DNA from 2 places in the Planococcus sp. YIM B11945 genome. Region 1 is predicted to be linked to the other one. Evidence: riboswitches for the same ligand, from Rfam matches in the RefSeq annotation. Region 1 holds a riboswitch; the other holds the start of a gene.
What was found. A riboswitch is a leader RNA that binds a small molecule or an ion and turns the genes downstream of it on or off. The one in region 1 is predicted to bind cyclic di-GMP.

Region 1 (12,118 bases):
TCTTTTGGCAAGGTAATCATAACGTTCGCTTCCGAAACGCCGTCGATTTGTTTAATCAACGAAGCGAGCTCGTTTTGCATGGCGTCCCGCTCAACCACATCAAAGTGGCGGTCGGTCATGCCAAGCCCCATGTTCTCGCTAAAAATGCCGTAATCGACATTGCCGCTTTCCGGAATTCCCTCGGCAGCTAAGTTCACTTTTAAATTGGCGATTTCTTCTTCCGGCACACTAATCGTCGTGCTGTCCGATGACACTTCAACCGGAATTCCTTGTTCTTCAATAGCGGTTTTGATTTCGCCCGCTTCTGAAGCTGTAAGACCCGAGTAAAGTGTTCCGTAATGTTCTTGATTGCTGAAAAACACGAAAACAAACAGCAAAATGAGGGTAGCAAAAAACGAACCGGCTACCGTCCACTTCATTGTCGGCGAAAATGCGCCCCATGATTGTGTAACTTTCTCTTTAAATCCTGCTATCTTCTCTTTCATTTACGCTTCATCCCTCATCTTATCAAGGATCATAATTGCATTCTCATCACTTCTTGGTAAGCTTCGACTACTTTATTGCGCACTTGCACGGTCATTTCGAGTGAAAGGCTCGCTTTTTGCGCAGCAATCATCACTTCGTGGACATCTTCCACTTGGCCGGTTACCAATTGGCCGGTCAGTTTATCGGATTCGTTTTGTGCTGCATTTACATCTTGCAGCGCTTTTTTGAAAATTTCTCCAAAACCTTCCGTCTTGTTTTCGGAATTCGGTTTTGATGCGGCCGGACTTTGAATCATTGGGGTTTGAAGCATGCTAATTTTATCCATGGTGCACTCCCTTACGTTTTAGAATGTGGTGGCAGTGATATTCCGCAAAACAGCTCCGCTTTCCTGCGGGCTTGCGCCGAACTAACTCGGGCTAAGCGCCCGAGTGTCGGGCACTTCATCGCTACGCTGCTCCCGCGGGAGTCTCCGCTGTTTTGCTCCATATCTTTTAGTCGACTTGCTATAAAATAAGACTTTTACTTGTAGTTTCATATGAAATTAAGAAATTTCTTAGCTTCGGCGCGTCCAAGGGCGCAGGCGTAGGCCGACGAAGCAAGAAGACAGGCGATTTTCCTGGCTTCTTGCGGGAGCTATGCCCAAAGCGACCGAAGCGGCTTATTAAGAATTACACTGTTCTAACTTATTTGCCGATTTCTAATGCTTTCATAAACATGCTTTTTGAAGCGTTCATCGCTGTGACGTTCGCTTCATATGAACGAGTAGCCGACATCAAGTCGACCATTTCTTTTACAGGATCCACATTGGAAGATAAGACGTAGCCTTCTTCGTTGGCATCCGGGTGAGATGGATCGTATGTTTGCACAAATGGCGCTTGGTCTTCTTTGATGCGGGAAACGTTGACTCCCGATACTTCGCCATTGCCTTTATTGATCGTCGATTGCAGTTTTTGTTCGAATGGAGAAACTCCGTTCTGTGTCAGCTCAACCGTTTTTCGGCGATACGGCAGCCATTCGCCATCAACCAGTTTTGCACGGTTGGTATTGGCGTTCGCGATATTAGAAGAAACAACGTCCATCCGCAAACGGTTTGCCGTTAATCCTGAAGCACTGATATTCAATCCATTAAATAAACTCATGTTTACCGCCCTCCACTAATGACTGTACGCAAACTATTGAACTTGCCATTCATGCGGTCGGTCATTGCGTTATACCATAATTGGTTTTTCGCCAACTCGGACATCTCTAAGTCCATGTCGACGTTGTTGCCGTTCGCGTTGTATTGCGAGGATTCGTTCACCTTGATAGCAGGATTCGATGATGAAGAACCATTTCCAAACGAAAGGTGTCTTGGATCTGTCTTATAGCTGGAAATGGCAGAGTCTTTCAAAACTCCATTTAACGTAGATTGAAAATCGACATGCTTGCTTTTGTAATTTGCCGTGTCGACGTTTGCAATATTAGAAGAGTGGACACGCTGTTTTAATGTGGCCGCTGATAATCCTTGTTCCAATGACTGAAAAGATTGCGAAAAAAGTTTCATCCTTCTGCCCCTTTGCCTATATATTTTCAAATAAAAATCCACCTTAAAAAAGGTGGATTTACGTAAAACAATCCATCTTTCGGCAACCCGGCTGCCTTATAACTTTGTACGTAGGCCCGTGGCTTTGCGTCCTCTTCTTTCGAAAAGTTTGCCATTTATCGTTTTTGTAACTGCTCTATTTTAAACTCGTCAATTTGTACTATTTTAAAATAAATGTTCCAACACATAGTATCATGATTCTATTAATTTGTATATTTTTCTTTTAAAATTTTTTTCTACTGTATTTTCCATTAATATATATAAATATTCCTAAATACGTGTTAAGCTTACGAAATAATCATCATATTCTTCAATGAGAGGAAGTACCTGTCTATGTTTCGTGGTTTATACACTGCCACATCCGGCTTAATGGCCCATAATCGAAAACAACAAATTCTAACCAATAACTTGGCCAATGCCAGCACTCCAGGATTCAAACAAGACCAAACCGTCTTGCGCGCTTTTCCGGAGCAGTTGCTTAGTGCAATGGGCAAAGGCACCCCTGCTGCAGGCGGTTCCAACAAGATTGGCACGTTGAACACCGGGGTTTATGCCCAGGAAGGAATTCCTTCTTTTTTGCAAGGCGCATTAAAAGAAACCGGAAATTCCACGGATGTTGCGTTAATGTCTGAACTGCTGCCGGTCAATCCGGACACTGGGCAAAAAGGCACCATCATGTACGGGGTGCAAACCGAGAACGGCGACATTCGTTATACCCAAAATGGCCAGTTTACCGTTGATCAAAATGGGGTCTTAAAGACTAGTGACGGACACACCGTCTTAGGACGTGACTTATCTCCTATAAATGTTGGATCCGAGAAGTTTTCGATTCAAGACAATGGGCAGATTTCCTTGGAAAATGGAACAACGGCTGGCAGCTTGTGGATTGGATATACCGAAGATCCGGCGCAATTGGTGAAAGAAGGCCAAGGCTTGCTGCGTTGGGGAGGAAATCCGCAAAATGTTCCGCAGTCAGTTGAAGAGGTTCCGCTTTTAGCCAATTCCGCTTCTTTTGTCCGCCAAGGGTTTCTTGAACAGTCCAATGTCGATTTGACGCAAACGATGACGGAGATGATGAGCACGTACCGCGGCTTTGAATCCAACCAAAAAGTCATTCAAGCGTATGACCGCAGCATGGAAAAAGCCGTCAATGAAATCGGCCGGATTTACTAAGGGGGTTAACTAGATGAATATCCAAATGAATACAGCAGCCACGACAATGCGTGAGCTGCAGAAAAAAGTCGATATGATTGCCAACAACATTTCGAACGTCAACACATCAGGCTACAAACGCCAAGAAGCAAATTTCTCGGATGCGTTGGTTCAGTCGTTTGAACGGCAAGCGACGCCGCAGCGTGAAGCCGGCCGATCCACTCCTTACGGAATCCGAATTGGAGCAGGCGCAATCAACACACACACGAGTATCCGCACCGAGCAAGGAAGCATTAAGCAAACCGGTAACCAGCTCGACTTTATGATCCAAGGCGATTCCGGATTTTTCCGGGTGGCGTCTGAAGGAAGAACGCTTTACACAAGAGACGGTTCGTTCCACGTTCAGCCTAACGGCGACCAAGTAAACTTGGTTACTGCAAGCGGAGCTGCCGTGCTCGACAGCAACAACCAGCCGATTTCCTTTGACGGAGATTACAAATCCATTAAAACAAATGAAAACGGCCTCGTTGAAGTGACTTATAAAGACCCCGCTAAACAACCGACTCAATTCCAATTAAGCATCGCGACGGTCAACCGGCCAAACATGCTTGAAAAATTAGGCGGCAACAACTACCAGCTTCCCGGAACGGAAGCCGAACAACTAGCGAACGGCACATTGCAACTTGGCGATGGCACAGTGAACATTAGCCAAGGCGCACTTGAAATGTCGAATGTCGATTTAACGGACGAAATGACGGAATTGATTTCCACTCAACGCTTGCTTGAATCCCAAGGGCGATCGATCAAATTCGCTGATGACATGATGGGCTTAGTCAACACGATGAAGGGATAAGAAAAAGAGCAGATGCCAAGTTGCATCTGCTCTTTTTTTATTGGTTTGGCCTTCGGCAAATTTCGCTGTTTTCTTCAGACGTCTTTGCCAGTTTGCATTCGATTAAATAGCGCAAAAGCATTAAACTTTTTGACGAAAAACTACGTTTACCAGCCTACTGATAAGCAAGCGATTTTCTGCTCCAAGTTTTAAATCCTACACTAAGGCCTTATCTAATTTGTATATAATAGAAGAAACAGGAATTTTGATAAGTCATATTATTCACTTTTTATTCCATTTAGGTATTTTAAGTAAGAATAATGGCATTCCAACTATACTGCTAAAATAGGAAAAACGCCTTTAGAAAAATTGATTGCCATTGTAAAAATCGTTTTTCCGGAGACACCTAGCCAACAAAAACCCCGTAAAAACTCCAGCCTTTTCTGCCCATGAAAAAAAGCAATTCGCGAGAGGCGAATTGCTTTTTGTTTAGCGTAAAAAGTCCATTAAACTTGGTTGAATGATTTTGGCTGAAGCAGCGAGCGTTGCTTGATAAACACTTTCTTCGCTTTTCAGTTGAATCATCGCTTCTGCATAATCAACGTCTTCGATTTTCGACAACATCGATTTCAGTTGGATGTTGCTGTCGGCGACACGGTTTTCAACCGCTTCTACCCGGTTAAGCCGCGCGCCGTTTATAGCAGCTGCACTTAACATGCGATTCATATCGGCATCGATTTCGCTTAAATCTGCAGACGAGATGTCTTCGGAAATCTTGGAAAGTGTAGCAAAGATGTTGGCGTCTTTTGTGCCAAACAACTCATCCGCTGTGACATTCCCTTTGATGCTGACGCCGTCGCCAATTGCGAACATTTTGGAATCTTGGTTGATCGCCAAAGCATTCATGTCGATCTTGCCTTCTGAAGGAAATGGCGCTTCTTTCACGTTCGTTCCGTTAAACAAATACTTGCCGTTCACTTGGCTGTTGCCGAACGTGCGCATTTGTTCAGCTAACTGCGTAACTTCAGCTTGAATCGCCTGGCGATCTGTGTCGTTTAACGTTCCAGTGGTTCCTTTAACCGCCAGTTCGCGGACGCGCTGCATGACATCGACCATTTCGCCGATTGTCTGGTCGGTTTCATCCATCCACAACTTTGTTTCGGTGGTGTTGCGGTCGTATTGTTCGTTGGCAGCCAAAGCGCTTTTCAAATTCATCGCTTTTGAGACGCCGTTCGGGTCGTCAGACGGACGCTGAATTTTGTTGCCGGATGCCACTTGGTTGTTGATTTTGTTGAAGCGGTCCAAGTTTTGGTTCATCTGGCGAATTGAATTTTGCTGCATCATTTGCTGTGTGACTCTCATTTGTTTGCCCCCATTTACCTGCGATTAGTTCGCCATGCGGTTGATGATGGTATCAAGCATTTGATCCGTCATTGACACCAATCGTGCAGCCGCGCTGTATGAATGTTGATACATGATTAAATTCGCCATTTCTTCATCAAGCGAAACGCCGGTCACCGATTGGCGGCGGCTGTCTGTTGCCAGAAGTGCCGCTTCGTTGTTGGCCAATGTATTTTGAGAAGCTTGGCTTTTCGCACCAAGTTCACTGACTAGGCTTTGGAACAATCCTTTGGCGCTTGATCCCGCTGGAGCCGTGCTCGTTAAGTCCGTAAAGTTGGGATTAACACTCATGTTGTCAATTCCGTCTCCGCTAATCAAATCGCCGGTTTCCGCTTGAAACTGAGAAACCATTGTTTCCAATTGGCCTTTGACCGTTCCTACATTTTCCAACGATTGGACGATGCCGCCCAACTTTCCGCCCGTATCTTTCGTAATCGAAGCGGCTGTAAGCTCAGCTGGCGGTGTGGTGTTGTCTACAAGAGAAGCCCCATTCGACTTGATTGTGTACATGCCGCCCACTTCTTTTACTTCGATCGGCAACAGTTTGGCAAGCTCTTCCACTAATACATCGCGCTTATCTTTCAAATCATTCGACTGGCTGCCGTTTGCTTTGATGCTTTTGTTTAGTTCAGCAATTTGTTTTAGGTAATCATTCGCTTGCGCAACCGATTCGTCCAGCTGCAAGTTCAGATCCCCCTTGATGTTGTCCATCGATTTGTTCATCGATTTCGCTGTATCCAGAAACGCCGCTGCGCGTTCTTTTAAAACCGCTTTAGCTGCAGGGCTGTCAGGGTCGTTCGCCAAATCTTGGCGAGCCGCTTCCACTTGGTCCATCGCAGAACGAAGGCCAGTGTCGCTTGGTTCGTTGACCGCCATTTCCAAACGGTCGTATGTATCTTGCTCAATCGCCGCTTTGCCAAGGTTTGACGCTTGGTCGCGGTACTGGCTGTCGAGAAAGCGGTCTCTCACACGGGTGATCGAGTCAAGCGAGACGCCGGTCCCCAATTGGCCGGTGCCGTTCGCTGTCCAAATATCAAGCGAAGGCGACGCGCTGGAGTTTACTTGTTGGCGAGAATAGCCTTTCGTATTGGCGTTTGCGATGTTTTGGCCGGTCGTTGTAATGTTGGCCTGGGTAACCGCTAATCCGCGCTTGCCAAGCTCTAATCCGTGAAATGTTGAAACCATGTCTTTCCCTCTTTCCTGTTATCAAGCTTTTGTATCAAAAAACCCGCGGCTCGCTGTCGTTGATTTTGTTTGCATGGGCGATTGGTAATTGAAGTTTTGCTGTTTTGACTTTGTGACTTGCTCGATCATGTGCTGGACAAAATGGATCGCGTCTTTTAACAGCCGCTCGTTCACTTTGTTTTTTGCCTGCAAATCGGTCATGCCTTGCTGCAGAGCGGCCATTTGCATTTGCACTTTTTTCTGTGCCAGTTCATCACGCGTTTGGCTGATCGCTTCTTGGAAGCTAAGCGTTGGGTGTTGTTTGAGAAATTCTTCAACCAATTGCTCCCGTTCGCTTTCCAATGCACTAAGCCGATCGATGAGCCCCGCTTCTTGTTTCACCAGCTCATTCAAATCTTCTATTTTCCGTTCAATGATGATCAGCCGTTTTTGTTCTGCGACATCGAGCAATTGTTTTTGCACGTCGCTTAGTTCTTCTAGTTTTGCGGCGATTGCTGCGAGCATTTCTTAGCCTCCTCTGTTAAGGCCATCCCCTATTTGCCGAACCAGAAATTGAAAACTCCTTCAGCCACTTTATTGCTGTTGGCCTGGTAGTCGCCGGATTGGATCTGGGCTTTTAGCAGATTGATTTTTTCTTGCCGTTCCGTGTCTACTGCTTCTGTCTTTTTCTCAAACATTTCTTTTGCCTGGCTTGAGATTTGCAGCTGGTCTTCTTTTTGCGCCGATTTGGCTTTTGCTGTTGGAGCTACTTGCAGTTGCTTTTGATAAGATTGAATATAAGAAGAGCCTGTTGTCTTATCGATATTCATTCCCTCACCACCCTGCCGTTTTATTTGTCTTTCCTCAACTTCCAGTACTGTGCGGTTCTTTCGGTTGATCCGGCCGTTTGCTTGCTGCTGATCCCATCGGTCAGTTTTTCGCGCTTCAACGCTTTGTTGACGTCGTCGGAAAACTGCGTATAGCAGTCGGTGCAGAGCACTTGCCTTTTTATGAGTTTACCACAATGGGCACATTCGTAACCCAGATTGGGATAGTCTTCAGCGTAAACGCGGCCGTCGCGAATAAAATCAGCGATCCGTTTGAGCGAAACGCCGGTGAATTTGCTGACGTCCTCAGTAGTTGCATAGCGGTTATACGGACTTTTCAAAAATTCCGCCACGCTTTTAAATTCTTGCTCGATTTCTTGGAAACAATCTAAGCAGCAATCAGAATGATCTTTGAGAAACAACCTGCCACATCTGCTGCAATTATCTAGTCGGTCTGTCTGCATGTCCATCACCTGATTCTTTATCTCTTTATAAATAGTATATCGGCACGCTGTCCGAAATGTTTAGCAGAAATCTGATTTATTTCAGTAAAAAACGAGTAGCATTCAACAGCAAGAACCTGCCACTGAATGCTAACTTTTTTATTGCACTTTAAATTCTGTGACGAGTACGCGTTCCACTTCTCCGTGTTCAACAATCTTGCTTAGTTTATTGAATAGTTCTTTTTCCAATGTTTCAATGCCGTCTTTGCCGATCAATTGCTCTTTTGTAAAGCCTGCCACTGTCGAAATAATCGCTGCCCGCACTTCTGCCGTGCGTTTTTCCGCTTCGTGCTTCGCGTCTTCATCGCTCAATAAAATATTGAACTGGACGATGCCGAAATGGCCTTCTGATGCTAAATTCGTCGTAATGACATCTGTATCAATGCTAAGTGCGGCAACTTCTTCTGCCGTCAATGCTTTTTCTTCTTCAGCCCCCGCTTCCTTGTCTTTCAACAAGAAAAACCAAGCAGCCGCTCCAATTACGGCTACTGCGATAATTACGATTAACGTGCCTTTCATTTTCCCCATGCTGCACCTCTATTATTCTTTTTCTTCTGTATATGGTGAAATCAATACTTCCACTCGGCGATTTTCAGCCCGGCCTTTTTCGGTTTTGTTCGAAGTCAGCGGCTGGAATTCTCCGTAGCCTGTCGCGCTAAACTTTTTCGGATCGAGCTGGTCATTTTCAAGAAGCAACTTCATGAAATTGATGGCGCGTCCTGCGCTCAGTTCCCAGTTTGACGGGTATTTTCCTGATTGCGCGACCGGTACATTGTCCGTATGGCCTTCGATGTAAATGAACCGGGGTTTGTCCGTAATCAATAAGTTCGAAATTTCCACTGCAATTTTCTGCGCTTCTGCTGACATATCCGCACTTCCCGGCGTATAAAGCACGCCTTCTTTAATGGTCAAAAGCAAGCCTTTTGCTGTCAATTTGGTTTGCAATCGCGGTGCCAGCCCTTTTTCTTTAATATAGGTTTCCACTTTTTCCTGAAGGTCGCCTAATTCTTTAAAATCTTGTTCGACTGCGATTTCTTCTTTGCTTTTGCCAGCAGGATTTTCTTCGCTGACTTCGGGAATCGGCGACGTTTCTTCGAACGTTTCGACTGCGGCTTGCTGCTCCAAAACGCCTGTTCCGCCTTCCAACTCACTATTGAACGCCTGGGAAATGGCTTCGAATTTTTTCGAATCCACTTCACTGGCCGCAAACAAAACGATGAAAAGCGCCAAAAGCAGCGTCAAAATATCGGCGTAAGGAATGAGCCATGATTCGTCGACATGTTCTTCATGCTTTTTTTTACGCTTCAACTTCCGCACCTACTTTTTCTTCTTTTTCAAGAATCCGGTCTTTCGCCGGCAAGTACGTCAATAATTTTTCTTCTACGGTACGGACAGGAAGGCCTTCTTGCACCGCAAGCAATCCTTCCAGCATAATGAGCTTCATCTTCGCTTCTTGCTCCGATTTCCGCTTTAGTTTATTAGCGAATGGATGCCACAATACATACCCCGAGAAAATCCCGAACAGCGTCGCAATAAACGCGGCTGAAATCGATTTACCAAGCAAGGCCACATCGTCCAAATGGCCAAGTGCTGCAACCAAACCGATAACAGCGCCCAATACCCCAAGCGTCGGCGCGTACGTTCCAGCTTGGGTGAAAATTTTCGCTCCCAGTTCATGGCGTTCTTCCATTGCCGCGATTTCTTCTTCCATCAATTCGCGGATGTACTCTTGCGGCTGGCCGTCAACGACCATTTTCAAGCCGCGCTGCAAAAATGGGTCTTCCACTTCTTCCGCTTGTTCTTCCAAAGCCAAAAGCCCTTCTTTTCTTGCCGTCATGGCCCATCCAGTAAACATAGGAATCATTTCTTTGATCGAAAGTAATTTTGTATCCCCGAAAAGCACTTTGAACAAGCCCGGGATTTTCTTTATTTCGTTCATCGGAAAGGCAACCAGTATACAGGCCGCCGTTCCGGCGAATATGATGACCAATGCCGCCGGATTATACAGCGCAAGTGGATCCGATCCTTTTAAAATCATTCCGCCAACCAGTACACCAAATCCAAGTATTACGCCTAACCATGATGTTTTATCCACACCAAACCCTCATTTCACTCTTAAGATAATCTTTTTCTCTAGTTGCCTTTTGCAATGCCCATTGCCTGTTTCCATGTGTCACGCATGTCTAAGGCATAGCCTTCTACTTCTTCTAATATCGTTACGTCGTTTTTTGTGTTGGCTTCAATCAAGCGCGTGTACATGTATTCGTATAGCGCATCCAAATTCTCGGAGATTTCAATATCCATATCGAGCGTCATACGCAATTGTTGGGCAATTGCCTGGGCCTTGATGATATTCGTGTTTTTTTCCTGGTAGTTCTTTTCCGCCATTGCGCGTTTCGCCAGTTTGATGAATTTCAAACAGCCGTTGTACAGCATCAATGTCAACTCTTGCGGCGAAGCCGTCATTGCTGAGTTTTGCTGATACGCTTGGTAAGGATTAATCGTTGCCATTCGTGATCCTCCTAAAGGTCAATTCCGTTTATCAATAAACGATCCGTCGGTCGCCATGTTTTGGTAGGCGCCAATGTATTTTTGCGATACTTGCTTTGTTTGGTTCATGCGGTTGATTTGCTTCAAAAATGCTTGATGCAGACCGGTGATGAGCGGCTGAAGCTGCTGCTCCGCTTGTTGCAGCCGGCTGATGAGTATCCGGTCTTCGTCATTCCAACGGATGAATTTCTGCTGCATCAACGCATCCAAGCGAAGAATCGCTTTGCCTCTTTTGTCAAAAAGCGAATCCAGGTCTTCCAATTGTCCCGCTTCATTTTCTTTCATTTGTGCGTTAATCGCTTGGGCCTGTGCCAAAACATCTTCCGTTAACTGAAGGATGTGTTTTAAATCTGTTTGATAGTCAATCATTACGAGCCTCCAAACATATTCTGCTGCATCCATGTGCTTTGTGAGTTCATCTGGCTCAGTGCTTTTTCCATCGCGGTAAACTGGCGCCAGTATCGATCTTCGATAGTTGTTAATTTTTCTTGCCATCTGGCTATATCCTCATTCATTTGTTTAATTTTTTTTGAAATTGTGCTGTTATCTACTAAACTAGATGTGCTTCCCGCTTGACTACTTAAGTTTTTGACAATTTCATTAAGATTAGCATAGACTCGATCGCCAACGCCTTTTCCAGTTCCGGCATCTTTGTACGTAAATAACTGCATGACTTCATCAGGTTTTTCCGTTAATGCCGCTTTTAATTTGTCTTCATTAATGAAAAGCTTGCCACCTTCAGACCAGGAACCAGTACTAATGCCAATTTGAGAGAGAAGCCTGATATTTCCAGCTGGAATCTCTTTCACTTCATCCGTAAATGCTCTTCGCAAATCTTGTACCGCTTTTCTCAAAATAGGGTCGTTGCGTAGCAAACCACTTCTCGCCTTTTCTTCCCAAAGTTCAATTTCGTTATCCGACATATCTTTCTTTTGCTCGGCTGAAAGTGGTTGGAAATCCGAATAACGCTTTTCAACTAATTTCTTTTCGAGATCTGTGATTGTTTTATTATAACTTTCCACAAAATTTTTAATCATTTCTACCGGTTTATCCGGATTCGACTGTACATTAATTATTGATGCTCCTCCGCCAGCTTGGATAAGATTCAAAGTTAAGCCATTAACCGTTGTTTTATTTGTTGTTAAGCCATTGATTTCAATGCCATCAAATTTTATCGAACCATCTACGGCATTTGTAGTAGTTTGAGTTGATTTTCCATTATTCAACACTTTATCCGCTATCGTTTGATCGGCGAATTGAAGAGTGAAATTTTGTTTTTCACCCATACCTTTAGTAGAGATGAAGAATCTTGACGTTGTATTATCAAAGCTTGCACGCAGCTCTGGAATGCTCCCAGCCGTCTTATTTTGAAGCTCTCTAGCAATGTCTGCATAAGTCATGGTATCTGTGATTTTCACGTTAATATTTGTCGTGCCATTTGTTACTAATATTGTTCCTGCTATACCCATAACATCTGTTGATTTTGCTGCTTCATTGACCGTTTTCATAATAGGAGCTGCAGAGGTTAATGTAGCTGGTTTAGGCACACTAATCACTTCTACAGTATAGGAGCCATTCACCGCGCTGGCTGTGGTTTCAACGGTGACACTAGTCGAATTTG
Region 2 (12,118 bases), on a different contig from region 1:
GTGCCATTCAACAAGTCGATGGAAAATGGCGGCGAGTGGCAGTTCAACAAGCTGATTTCGAACATGCGCGTGTACAATTTCACGGGGCTGCTCGGGTTTCACGTCGCCAATATCGACCGCTACATCAACGACAATTACATCAATAAAAAAGTATACAGCGACGAGGAAGTTGACGCTGTTGAAAAGTGGCTGGGCGAACGCACGCCGGCAGCGAGCTCGTATTCAGGAATGGCTGAAGGAAAGAACGTCATCGTGCTGCAAGTCGAAGCGCTGCAGAATTTTGTTATCGACCGGAAAATCAACGGCGATGTCATTACGCCGAATTTAAACCGGCTTATTAAAGAGGAAGCGTTGTACTTCCCGAATTTTTACGAACAAACGGGGCTGGGGCGGACGTCTGATGCGGAATTTCTGTTGAATACGTCGCTTTATCCGACTGCTAAAGGATCAGCTTATATGCTTTATCCAAAAAACACATTCGACAGTCTGCCGAAAGCGCTAGAGGAAAAAGGATATAACACGAACGTCTTCCATGCGTACGAGCCAAGCTTTTGGAACCGGTACATCATGTACAATAACTTTGGCATTGATACATTCTTCAGCCAAAAGGATTTTGGGAAAGATGAAAAAATCGGCATGGCAATAAACGACAACGATATGTTGAAGCAATCATTGGCGAAAATGGAAAAGCTGGAGAAGCCGTTTTATTCGCATATCATTTCGTTGACGAGCCACCACCCGTTTGAAATGCCCGACCAATACAACGTGCTCAATATGGAAGGCTATGGCCATTACGACAAACGACATTTCCGCAATTACCTGCAGTCGATCCATTTTGTGGACCAGGCAATCGGGAATTTTGTCCAGGACTTGAAAGACAAAGGCATGTGGGACGACACGATGCTGGTGATTTTCGGCGATCACAGCACTGGGCTGACGAAAGACGACCCGGCATTCGGTGAATTTGCGGATGCAAAAGAAGCGCTCAGTTATTTTGAAGCGGACAAAAACGTGCCGCTCATTATGCACGTTCCGGGTGTAGAAAAGCCTGAGAGGTTTGACCAAATCGGCAGCCAAGTCGACATGGCGCCAACGATTTTGGATATCATCGGCGGCCCAGTAGAAGACCAGCACTGGCTCGGCCGCAACCTATGGGATATGGACAACCGGCAAGCTACGTTCCGCGATGGCTCGTTTGTAACGGAAGATCTGACATTTATTGCCTCTTCTGACGGTGCCTTTTCAAAAGGCGCCTGCTACGACCGTGCTGCCGGGAAAACGGTGGACGTGGAAGCGTGCAAACCGATTCATGCGAACGGTGTTGAGGAATTAAGAATGTCGGATGATGTGCTTGATGGAGACATGATTGAACGATTTAAGAAATGAATAAAGCAGTTTGAAGAGCTGTATCTGGGAGCCAAGGTGGTTTCTGGATACGGCTTTTTTGTGGTTTTTTTTTTGAGATGGAAAGCTGAGTGATGAATGTTGGAATTCCAAGTAGATGCATACTGCCGGCTGGCCGCAACTCAGGGCCGGGTAGTCGTAATTCAGGAGGGGTTTGTCGTAATTAAGGCGAGTTTTGTCGTAACTCGGTGGCCGTTTGTCGTAATTCCGATATAATTTGAGCTTTAGAAGCTGTACAAATGAATGATAATAAAATGAGAATTATGGAAATATTAATCTGAGTTGTTTTTCTTATTATTTTTTAATATTAACCATATAAATGAGTACATAGTATTATATTTAGTACCTGACTTATGTTATATAGTTAGTCCTGCAAGTAAGAAATTGATGAGAAAAACAGAAATCGATTCTTTATTTGAAAAAGGCAAAAATGTCGAAAGATGTTGACGCAAAGCTACAGGTCTACGGTTATACAACTATGACGGCTGGGTTGCTAAGAGTGAAGGGTGAAAACGCAATTTTTCATTTTAATAGATCTTCTACCCCACCCGCAATTTGGGAGGAAAATATAATGACAACAATGTTTAAGAAATTCGCAACAGGAACGGCTGCTTTGGCTTTAATGACTACGGTGTTTGCTTCTACTACGATGGCAGCAGAAGGTACATCAACTACTGAAATCCAAGGTGCTGAAAATGTTACGATGACTGGCGTTTCAACATCAAATTTTGGAATGGTGCAATTATCGGGTGCCACTCAAACCACTACTGCACAACTTGATATTGCAAGCATCATTGATGCAAGAGGAACTGGCGATGGCTGGAACGTAACAGTAAAAGCCCAGCCACTTAGCCTCACAGAAGACGGAAGTGTATTAAGCGAAAACAAACTGACTCTTGCTGTGCCGACAGTCCAAAAAGTGGATGGCGGTTCATCCGAAGTAAGCACGATCGCAACAAGTGGTGGAAACATCGACAATGCAAATGGAGTGAACATTTTAACTGCTCAAGGTAATGGCGGTATGGGAAGCTTTACAATTGATCCGATTGCAATGACGTTAACTTTGCTTCCGAAAGAAGTTTTTTCCGGCAATTATTCAACAACTGTTTCAGTCGAATTAACGAATGGTCCACAATCTTAATTTAAATTCCGTGCCATGTCTTTGGGACATGGTTTTTTTTTGAAAATTATTCGAACTACAACATCCAACCATTCAGGAGGAATTTCATGTACATACGTATTTTTGCTTTTCTTATATTTTCACTTATGCTGCCAACCTTGGCGTTTGCAGAGGAGTCTTCGCTTCAAGTCGAACCGATTTACCCCGAAAACCAAGTGCCAGCCACTAAAGGCTACTTCGATTTGAATGCCAAACCGGGCGAGCAAATGACGTTAATGCTGAAATTGGAAAACACCAAAGACACGCCAATCAACGTACGTGTCGAAAAATCAAATGCGTACACATCTCCGGCCGGCGGCATCTTTTATGAAGCTGAAACAACTTCAGAAGATACCGAGTTGCTTGATGGCGGCATTCACTTGGTTGATTATATGGACGTGAAAGAAACAGTAACGATTCCGGCGAATGAAACCATGGAATTGCCGATTCAACTGACAGTGCCGGAAATTTCTGGTGAGACGGTTCTTGGCGGTATTAAAGTGACTGAAGAAACAGTGAAGGAAGACAGCGAAGAAGTGGGAGAAGACGAAGCAAACTTTGTCATTAATACAGAGACAACGTATGCGGTGGCGATCCAGCTGAATTTACCTGGTGAATCAAAAGCGGATTTCTCTGTTGGCACTGCCGGTTTTATTCCCACTACGGCTCAAGTTTTTGTTGAAATGGCAAACAACGCAGATTTGATCCAAGGCAATGTGTCGGGCACGTACGCTGTACAGGACAGCGAAGGAGCGGAAATGTTCAGCGGCACGATGGATTCGTTCATCATGGCGCCAAAAACCAAAATCCGTTATCCGATTGCGTGGAACAATAAACAGCTTGAAGATGGCGACTACACGCTGGTCGTTAACGGCAAAGCCGGCGGCCAAGAGTTTGCGGTCAATGAAGCATTCTCGATTTCAAATGATGAAGTGCAGGAATTTGCAGAAACGACAAATCCAGTTGCTGAAACAGACGAAAAAGAAAAAGGCGGCATACCGACTTGGGTATGGATTGCTGTTGCTGTGCTGTTTGGACTGGCGATGTTCTTGTTGGGGAGAAGAAAGAAAAAGTAAACAGATTGGCTTTGATAGAGGAATGCAGAGGCTATATATTCATCTATTTTTAAAATGAAAGTAAAGTAAAATCCACATCCGGCTGCCGGATGTGGATTTTATATTGAAGATAGAACGTGAGCTTTTTGATATAAAAAGAGAAAAAATTTAATATGGTGAGTAAGAGAGTACTGTCGGAAGCGGCTTTATTGGTGCTTCGAGGCGATACTTAAGCATAGTTTTAAACTGAGCGCTTTAGTTGGCAGTTTGTGCCTTTGATGCTGATTGGGAAGTGAAGAAGCTAAAGTAATTTTGAGAAATGCGTGTATATTAAATTTCTCGTTGTTCAATGAAGATGACTTTAAAAACTCACGTATGCTGATTTAATTATTCTGAATAGTCTGTTAATTTGTTAATAATAATGATAAAATTAATTCGAAATAAAACAAAGCGAAATAAAACAAAGCTTTCAAGATAGAAAAAGGGTACAGCAAGTGAACAAAAAGCGGCTGGATTAGATAGGAAATGAAGAAATAGTCCATTTTTATGTTTTTTCGGAGAAGTATATGCTGCGATTAGTAATATCATAATCCATTAGTTGATAGAGGAAGTGAATGAAGTAATGGATATTTTGCATTTGTGTCTATGTGGTCCAGTTACGGATAGTTGGAATTACCAAGAAAACTTGCTTACAAAATATCATAAAAAACTAGGACATACTGTTACGATTATTACTTCCCGATGGATTTGGAATAATAAAGGAGAAATGACTTTAAGTGAAAAAACAGATTACATTAATGAAGACGGAGTTAGAACGATACGTCTGCCCATACGCGGAAAGAATAGGTTGGATAAAAAGTTTAAGAAATATGATAAATTATACGCCTCTATCTCTCAGGTAAAACCAGAGATAATTTTTATTCATGGATGCCAATTTGTCGACATGAAACAAGTAGTTAAATATATAAAAAATTTTCCGGAAATACAAGTATATGTAGATAATCATTCTGATTTTTTTAATAGTGCTACTAATTGGGTGTCAAAAAATATTCTCCATAAAATAATTTGGAAGAAATATGCCAAAGATATAGAACCATATACTGAGAAGTTTTATGGCGTTTCACCAGCTAGAGTTAATTTTCTTATTGATATGTATAAAATAAATAAGAAAAAAGTCGAATTATTAGTCCTAGGAGCTGACGATGAAAAAGTCGAGGAAGCAAGAAGTACTAGTGTCGTCAATGAAGTTAGAGCTAAATATAATATAAAACAAGATGATTTTTTAATAATAACCGGTGGAAAAATAGATAAAAACAAAAGACAAATTTTACTTTTAATGAAAAGCGTTGCTGAAATTAAAAAGCCTAACGTTAAACTTCTAGTATTTGGATCAGTTGACCCTCAATATAAAGAGGAGTTTAATAGTTTGTTAAACGAAAGTATAGTATACACTGGCTGGATTAATCCAGAGCACACCTATAGATACTTTTATGCAGCAGATTTGATAGTATTTCCGGGATTGCATTCAGTTTTTTGGGAACAAGCAGTTGGTCTCGGTAAGCCCTGTGTATTTAAATATATTGAAGGTTTTGATCATGTAGATTTAAATGGTAATTGCCGTTTTTTGTTTAGTGAGAAGATCAGTGAAATGAAGGAATTAATTATTGAAATTATAAACAATAAAAAAATGTATAAAGATATGGAACGGATAGCGATGAGTAAAGGCATCATACAGTTTTCTTATAAAAATATAGCTGAAAAAAGTATCCAGAGCAATCAGGAGTGAAAAAGAGTAAACCAATCGAATTAGTTATGGGGGAAACAAAAAAATTTACGCCTATCTATAAAATTTAAGTTTAAAAGAACGTGTTTGGAAATAGGGAATATACCTAGACGATTACGATAGAATAGCAAGGAATAGTGAAAATGCATGCTTGAATAAAAAGGATAGGCCAAAAAATCATCATACATGATTTTTTGGCCTATCCCTTTTGCAGCGAGTCTCTGGCCGCTCTAGTTTGTCATGTTTCGTCATCCACTTGAATTTCAATAATATAAGTTAGCCCAAATATAATCAAAACTTACTAACAGTATAAAGCAAGAGGAGAAAAATAGTTATTCTTTATTTTTATCTCTTGATCAACTAAATTGCTTATTTTATACAGCTGCAAAATTAAGTAGATAAATGCTGCGAAGTAGTATAAAATTTATTAATAATAAACTGAATATTCTGATATATAAAAAGTGAATCATGTATTTATCAGTGTAATCAGTGTGGAATTTAAGATTAAATAAGTGCGAAAAGAAAATCTGGGGGGAATAAGGATGATTTTAGTTACAGGAGGGGCAGGTTATATAGGAAGCCATGCAGCAGTGGAATTGTTAAATGCTGGATATGAAATTGTAGTGGTAGACAACTATTCTAATAGTGAAAATGGTTCTATTCATCAAATAAAGAAACTGACAGGAAAAGATTTTCCTTTTTATCAAGTTGATTTGCTGGATTATGACTCGTTGGATAGGGTCTTTAAACAGCATGAAATCAAAGCAGTCATGCATTTTGCCGGTTTAAAAGCAGTTGGAGAATCGATAGAAAAACCGTTGGAATACTATCGCAATAACCTCACTTCAACCATACAGTTATGCGAAATTATGAAAAAACATAAGGTTAAAAAATTAGTGTTTAGTTCATCGGCTACTGTATATGGTACCCCTCAAAAAGTACCAATTGATGAAAGTTTTCCATTATCCGCTACTAACCCTTATGGGCGCAGTAAATTGATGATTGAAGAAATTTTAAATGACCTTTACCATTCCGACTGTTCGTGGCGAATTACGATTTTACGGTATTTCAATCCGATCGGCGCCCATGAAAGCGGAGAAATTGGTGAAAATCCCATTGGCACCCCCAATAATTTAGTGCCTTATATTACTCAAGTGGCTATTGGCAAAAGAGACCAACTTCAAGTGTATGGCAATGACTACGAAACAGTAGATGGAACTGGAGTCAGGGACTATATTCACGTGGTTGATTTAGCAAAGGGGCATTTAAAGGCGCTAATTTATTTGTTTGAAAATAAAGGAATTGAAACTTTTAATCTAGGAACGGGACAAGGCTATAGTGTTTTAGAGATAATCGATAAATTCACTGCAGTTACGGCAAAAGAAATACCCTATCAGATTGCTGCAAGGCGTGCAGGAGATATTGGTATTTGCTACGCAAATCCAGAAAAAGCAAAAATCCTTTTAGGATGGCATGCTGAAAAAAGCTTGGAAGAAATGTGTATAGATGCTTGGAGATGGCAAACAAAAAATCCAGAAGGTTTCCAATCGTCTGTATACAGCAAACAACAATTTTCTTTTGGAAAAGGCGACAAGAAAGGACGCAATTACGAAACAAAATCTTTATAGAAGAATTGATTAAATGAATGTGGGGGGAAATTAATGAAGGTTCTCCAAATCAACTTTGTATGTGGGATTGGAAGCACTGGAAGAATTGCGACAGATATTCATTCACTACTGGTGGAAAAAGGATACGAAAGCTGGATAGCTTATGGCCGAGGTGAACCCCGAAATTGCAATAATGTTTTAAAAATTGGCAGTAAAGCAGATACGTATTTGCATGTTGCAAAAACAAGGATATTTGATAAACATGGATTTGGATCGAAAAAAGCGACAGAAGTATTTATTGATAAGGTAAAACAGCTTAACCCAGATATCATTCATTTACACAATATACACGGTTATTACATTAATGTTGAAGTTCTATTTAATTATTTGAAAGAATCAAACAAAAAGGTTTTTTGGACTTTGCATGATTGCTGGGTTTTTACCGGCCATTGCAGTAATTTCGATTATATAGGGTGCAATAGATGGGAAACCGGGTGTTATGAATGTCCTCAAAAAAAAGAATATCCTAAAAGTTTAGTAAAAGATAATTCTTTTGAAAATTATATAAAGAAAAAGGAACTCTTAACAGGAATTAAAAATATGACTATTATCACACCCTCCAAATGGTTGTCAGCATTAGTAAAAAAATCGTTTTTAAAAGACTATCCTGTAAAGGTCATCAATAACGGCATAGACTTAGCTATTTTTAAACCAACGCCTACTTCGTTTAAGAAAGAAAACAACTTGGAAGAGAAATTTGTCATTTTAGGAGTCGCCAATGTATGGGGAGAAAGAAAAGGATTGCATTATTTTATAGAATTAGCCAATAAAATTGAGCCAGATGAAGTTGTGGTATTGGTAGGTCTCACGGAGAAACAGATTAAAAGTTTACCAAAAAACATAATAGGTATAAGAAATACAGAAAGTGCCAAACAATTAGCGGAAATTTACACTTCTGCGGATATATATGTAAATCCAACCTTGGAAGATAACTTTCCGACAACAAACCTAGAAGCATTAGCTTGTGGAACTCCTATAATAACTTTTAATACCGGCGGGAGCATCGAAAGCAGCTTAGAGCCAATAGGTACTATTGTTGAAAAAGGCAATATTGAAGAGCTAATAAAAGCCATAAAAAAAATAAGGAATAATGAGGAATTAAATTACACAGATAAGTGCATTGATTATGCCTATAGAAACTTTAACAAAAATGATCGATTTAATGACTATATTTTTGAATATAACATGGAAGCAGAATGACTTCATTATAAAACAGCTATTTTAAAAATAGAGAACATAATAAAATGCTGCATATGGGAGGCCAATATGAAAAAAGCATTAATAACAGGCGTAACCGGACAAGACGGCTCTTTTTTAGCAGAATTTTTATTGGAAAAAGGATATGAAGTACATGGTATAGTTCGGCGGAGTTCTTCCTATAATCAAGAGCGATTAGAAAAGATCATAAATCGTGAAAAATTGTATCTGCATTATGGAGACGTCACAGATACATCAAGTGTTATTCGCATTATTAATGAAACAAAGCCTGATGAAATTTATAACTTAGCGGCTCAATCTCATGTGCGTGTTTCGTTCGATATGCCCGAATACACTCAAGATGTCGACGCTGCTGGAACCCTGAAGATTTTAGAAGCTGTAAGAATGCTGGGATTAACAAGTAAAACTAGGATTTATCAAGCATCTACTTCGGAATTATTTGGAAAAGTTCAAGAAGTTCCTCAGAAAGAAACAACGCCGTTTTATCCGCGATCCCCTTATGGAGTTGCAAAAATATACGGGTTTTGGATTACCAAAAACTACCGTGAATCTTACAATATGTTTGCAGTCAACGGTATTTTGTTTAATCATGAATCCGAACGGCGTGGGGAAACTTTTGTTACACGCAAAATCACTCTTGCTGCAGCACGCATTGCACAAGGAAAGCAACAAATACTAACTTTAGGAAACTTAGATTCGTTGCGTGACTGGGGATATGCTAAAGATTACGTGGAATGTATGTGGTTAATGCTACAACATGAAAAACCTGAGGACTTTGTCATTGCCACTGGTCAAATGCACACGGTTAGAGAGTTTGTTGAACTAGCATTTAAACATGCTGGTATTGAAATTGAATGGTCAGGAAAAGGGATAGAAGAAAAAGGAATTAATAAAACTACTAAGGAAGTAATTGTAGATGTGGATGCGAAGTTTTTTAGACCAGCCGAAGTGGAGCAATTGCTGGGAGATCCAACAAAAGCACAAACGCTGTTGGGGTGGAATCCTACAAAAACTTCTTTTGGAGAGTTAATAAAAATTATGATTGAAGCAGATTTACAAAAAGTGGCCAAAGAGGTAGAAATTAAGAAAATGTTCGAATGATTAAAAACTATTAAGTGCTTTTTCAAAGATAAAAAAAATAGGTGAGGGAAATGAGGTTGAAATATGCGGGTTTTATTCGTAACGCATTATAGTAATCTTTACGGGGCTAACCTTTCATTGCTTTACCTGGTCGAAGAACTAAGAGATTTTTATAACGTGAATCCGCTTATCGTATTGCCTTCAAAAGGGCCGTTACAACAAGAATTAGTGAATAAGAAAATTGATTATGAAATTTTTCCGTTTAAATCATGGGTATCTACTAAACCGCATCATTTGAAAGGAATCGTTAAATTTGAAATAAATAAATATTACGGAAGGGAAATTAGCAAAATAATTAAAGAAAAAAAATTTGATATCGTTCATACCAACTCGAGCGTAACTCCAGTTGGGGCATTGGCTGCTAAGTACTCTGGAGTAAAACATATTTGGCATATACGTGAGTTCTTGACAGAAGACTACGGATTATATTTTGAAAGGATAGGATTTTCTACCAATTTCATTAATAATTATTCAGATAAGGTAATTTTTATTTCTAAAGCTTTGTTGCACAAATACAAAGATAAAATTGACAAGGAAAAGCAAGATATGATTTATAACGGAATAAAACCTTTAAAGCTTCAAGGAATAAAAGAAACGGTTAATGACTCGGTAATAAAGTTATTAATTGTAGGTACATTAATAAAACAAAAAGGGCAAAGAGAAGCAATAGAAGCGGTAAAACATTTAGTGGAGACAAAGAAACAATCCTATATTTTAAATATTGTAGGAGATGGACCTGATAGAGTTGAATTAGAGAGATTGGTCCAGTTATATAAGTTAGAAAATCACGTGGTTTTTCATGGATATCAAAAAGACACATCTATGTTTTACATAAACAATGACATAACTTTGATGTGTTCGGATAAAGAAGCTTTTGGTAGAACTACTATAGAATCTATGTTGGCTGGAACGCCGGTAATCGGATCAGATTCAGGAGCAACATCTGAAATAATTAGAAATAAAGAAACCGGCTTATTATTTAACCCTAAAGATCCCAAAGACTTAGCCAGTAAAATTTTAAGTTTAAGCGAAAAAAAAATAATTGGGAAAATGGGTGAAAAGGCAAAAAGGGAAGTGGAAGCTCATTATTTATCTAATATAAATACAGAGAAAGTTTTCAATTTGTATATGAAAATAATGAAGGAAAATTAGTATGCTTGATAATATTTCTTAACAAAGGAACAAAAACAGAGGCACCTTAATAAAACGTCTACTGAAAAGAGTGTTCTTATGAAAATAGCTTTTTTTGACGTAACTAATACCGGCCATCATTGGTTTTATAATTTAAATTTAATTCTATATACAAAGGAAAAGTACGATGTTGTTTACATCACAAAAAACATTACAGAAGACCAATTACGAATCCTTAAAGAAAACAATATTGAAATAGATTTAATAAAAGAGAGCAACAATTACAAATTTCTCCCGAAACTAATGAAACAGTTAACTACATGTAAAGATTATTATTTTGCGAAAAGTGTAGCGAAGAAAAAAGGCGTCGGTATTTTTGTGAACTTATATTTTGATCAATATATTTTACCGTATTATTTCGATTTTAAAAAAATTAAAACCATTAATATTCTTCATTGGTATCCACACAACAAGCTCAAAATTAAGTTCTTGTCTTTATTAAAGAAAGATAATAAACATCATTTCTTAGTACACACTAATGAGACGAAAAAAAATCTAGAACTAATTAATAAAGAATTAAATGTGACGAAGCTAGATTACCCCATCAAAGAAAAGATCAGTATTAAATGCAATAGAAATCAAATGATAAATGCTCTTAAATTGCCGATTGAATTAGTTGACGCCAGAACACTTCTTTATTTTGGTGGTACTCGACACGACAAAGGAGTAGATATATTAATAGAGTCCTTAAAATTCGTAAATTCAAATATATCCCTTTTAATTGTAGGAAAAGAAGAAACTTTTACAAGAAATTTTATACAGAGTAAAATAAGTGAGCTTAAGGTGGACGTTAAGGTCTATATGGTATTGAAATATATTCCAGAAGGAGATGTACTTAAATATTTTTATATTGCTGATGCTATTGTTTTGCCATATCGCAAATATTTTAATGGAGAAAGTGGAATTCTCACTGATGCTATGCAACTAGGTAAGCCAGTTGTTCTGCCAGATATAATTCATTTTCCTCTTATTAAAGAAAAATATCGAAATTGTGAGATTTTCCAAGCAGAAAATCCATTAAAGCTGGCAGCTGCAATAGATGAAGTGTTTCTAAACTTAAAGGAATATTCGATAAAAGCAAATAAAGCTAGTATTACTTTTAGAAGAGAAAGAAATCCAAAAAGTTTTGCGGAGAATTTTATAAACGTTTTAAAATAAAAGATGTATGTTTAAAGGTGCATAGTTAGCGTTGATTTTTTCATTTGACCACCAAAGCAGTAAAGAAGAGTGTATGGAAGCTGCCTAAACAATAAACTTGCAGGGAATATGAAGACACCATAAAATCACAAAATAAAAATACGTTTGAAATAGCCATCCTTTAATTTTACATTTAAAGGGATGGTTTTTTGAATTTAAATAAGTTGGTTAATCTTAGAAAGAAAAGTCTAATATCAAATAAATACATATTGATAAACAATTCATATTAAGGTAGGATAAAATAAAAAATCTGATAATTTAGAAAATTAAAAAAACTAATTGTTTTTTCATTTTCTTATTCAGT

Region 2: another riboswitch for cyclic di-GMP. It lies ahead of ACRRQV_RS07020 (WxL domain-containing protein); the one in region 1 lies ahead of flgB (flagellar basal body rod protein FlgB).

What each region holds. Positions count from the first base shown of each region.
Region 1 is NZ_JBOZWR010000005.1:33,875-45,992, reverse strand. Features, by position in the region: gene fliF (flagellar basal-body MS-ring/collar protein FliF) at 1-485, opposite strand, end outside; gene fliE (flagellar hook-basal body complex protein FliE) at 515-811, opposite strand; gene flgC (flagellar basal body rod protein FlgC) at 1,170-1,625, opposite strand; gene flgB (flagellar basal body rod protein FlgB) at 1,628-2,029, opposite strand; cyclic di-GMP riboswitch class I at 2,108-2,192, opposite strand; gene ACRRQV_RS11530 (flagellar hook-basal body protein) at 2,402-3,241, shown strand; gene ACRRQV_RS11525 (flagellar hook-basal body protein) at 3,255-4,073, shown strand; gene flgL (flagellar hook-associated protein FlgL) at 4,542-5,414, opposite strand; gene flgK (flagellar hook-associated protein FlgK) at 5,439-6,638, opposite strand; gene ACRRQV_RS11510 (flagellar protein FlgN) at 6,660-7,142, opposite strand; gene flgM (flagellar biosynthesis anti-sigma factor FlgM) at 7,172-7,447, opposite strand; gene ACRRQV_RS11500 (hypothetical protein) at 7,468-7,785, opposite strand; gene ACRRQV_RS11495 (flagellar basal body-associated FliL family protein) at 8,047-8,466, opposite strand; gene motB (flagellar motor protein MotB) at 8,488-9,255, opposite strand; gene motA (flagellar motor stator protein MotA) at 9,245-10,042, opposite strand; gene fliS (flagellar export chaperone FliS) at 10,081-10,458, opposite strand; gene ACRRQV_RS11475 (flagellar protein FliT) at 10,477-10,866, opposite strand; gene fliD (flagellar filament capping protein FliD) at 10,866-12,118, opposite strand, start outside.
Region 2 is NZ_JBOZWR010000003.1:492,489-504,606, reverse strand. Features, by position in the region: gene ACRRQV_RS07025 (LTA synthase family protein) at 1-1,386, shown strand, start outside; cyclic di-GMP riboswitch class I at 1,818-1,902, shown strand; gene ACRRQV_RS07020 (WxL domain-containing protein) at 1,976-2,545, shown strand; gene ACRRQV_RS07015 (WxL protein peptidoglycan domain-containing protein) at 2,632-3,639, shown strand; gene ACRRQV_RS07010 (glycosyltransferase family 4 protein) at 4,229-5,404, shown strand; gene galE (UDP-glucose 4-epimerase GalE) at 5,944-7,029, shown strand; gene ACRRQV_RS07000 (glycosyltransferase) at 7,063-8,268, shown strand; gene gmd (GDP-mannose 4,6-dehydratase) at 8,335-9,387, shown strand; gene ACRRQV_RS06990 (glycosyltransferase family 4 protein) at 9,451-10,578, shown strand; gene ACRRQV_RS06985 (glycosyltransferase) at 10,657-11,775, shown strand.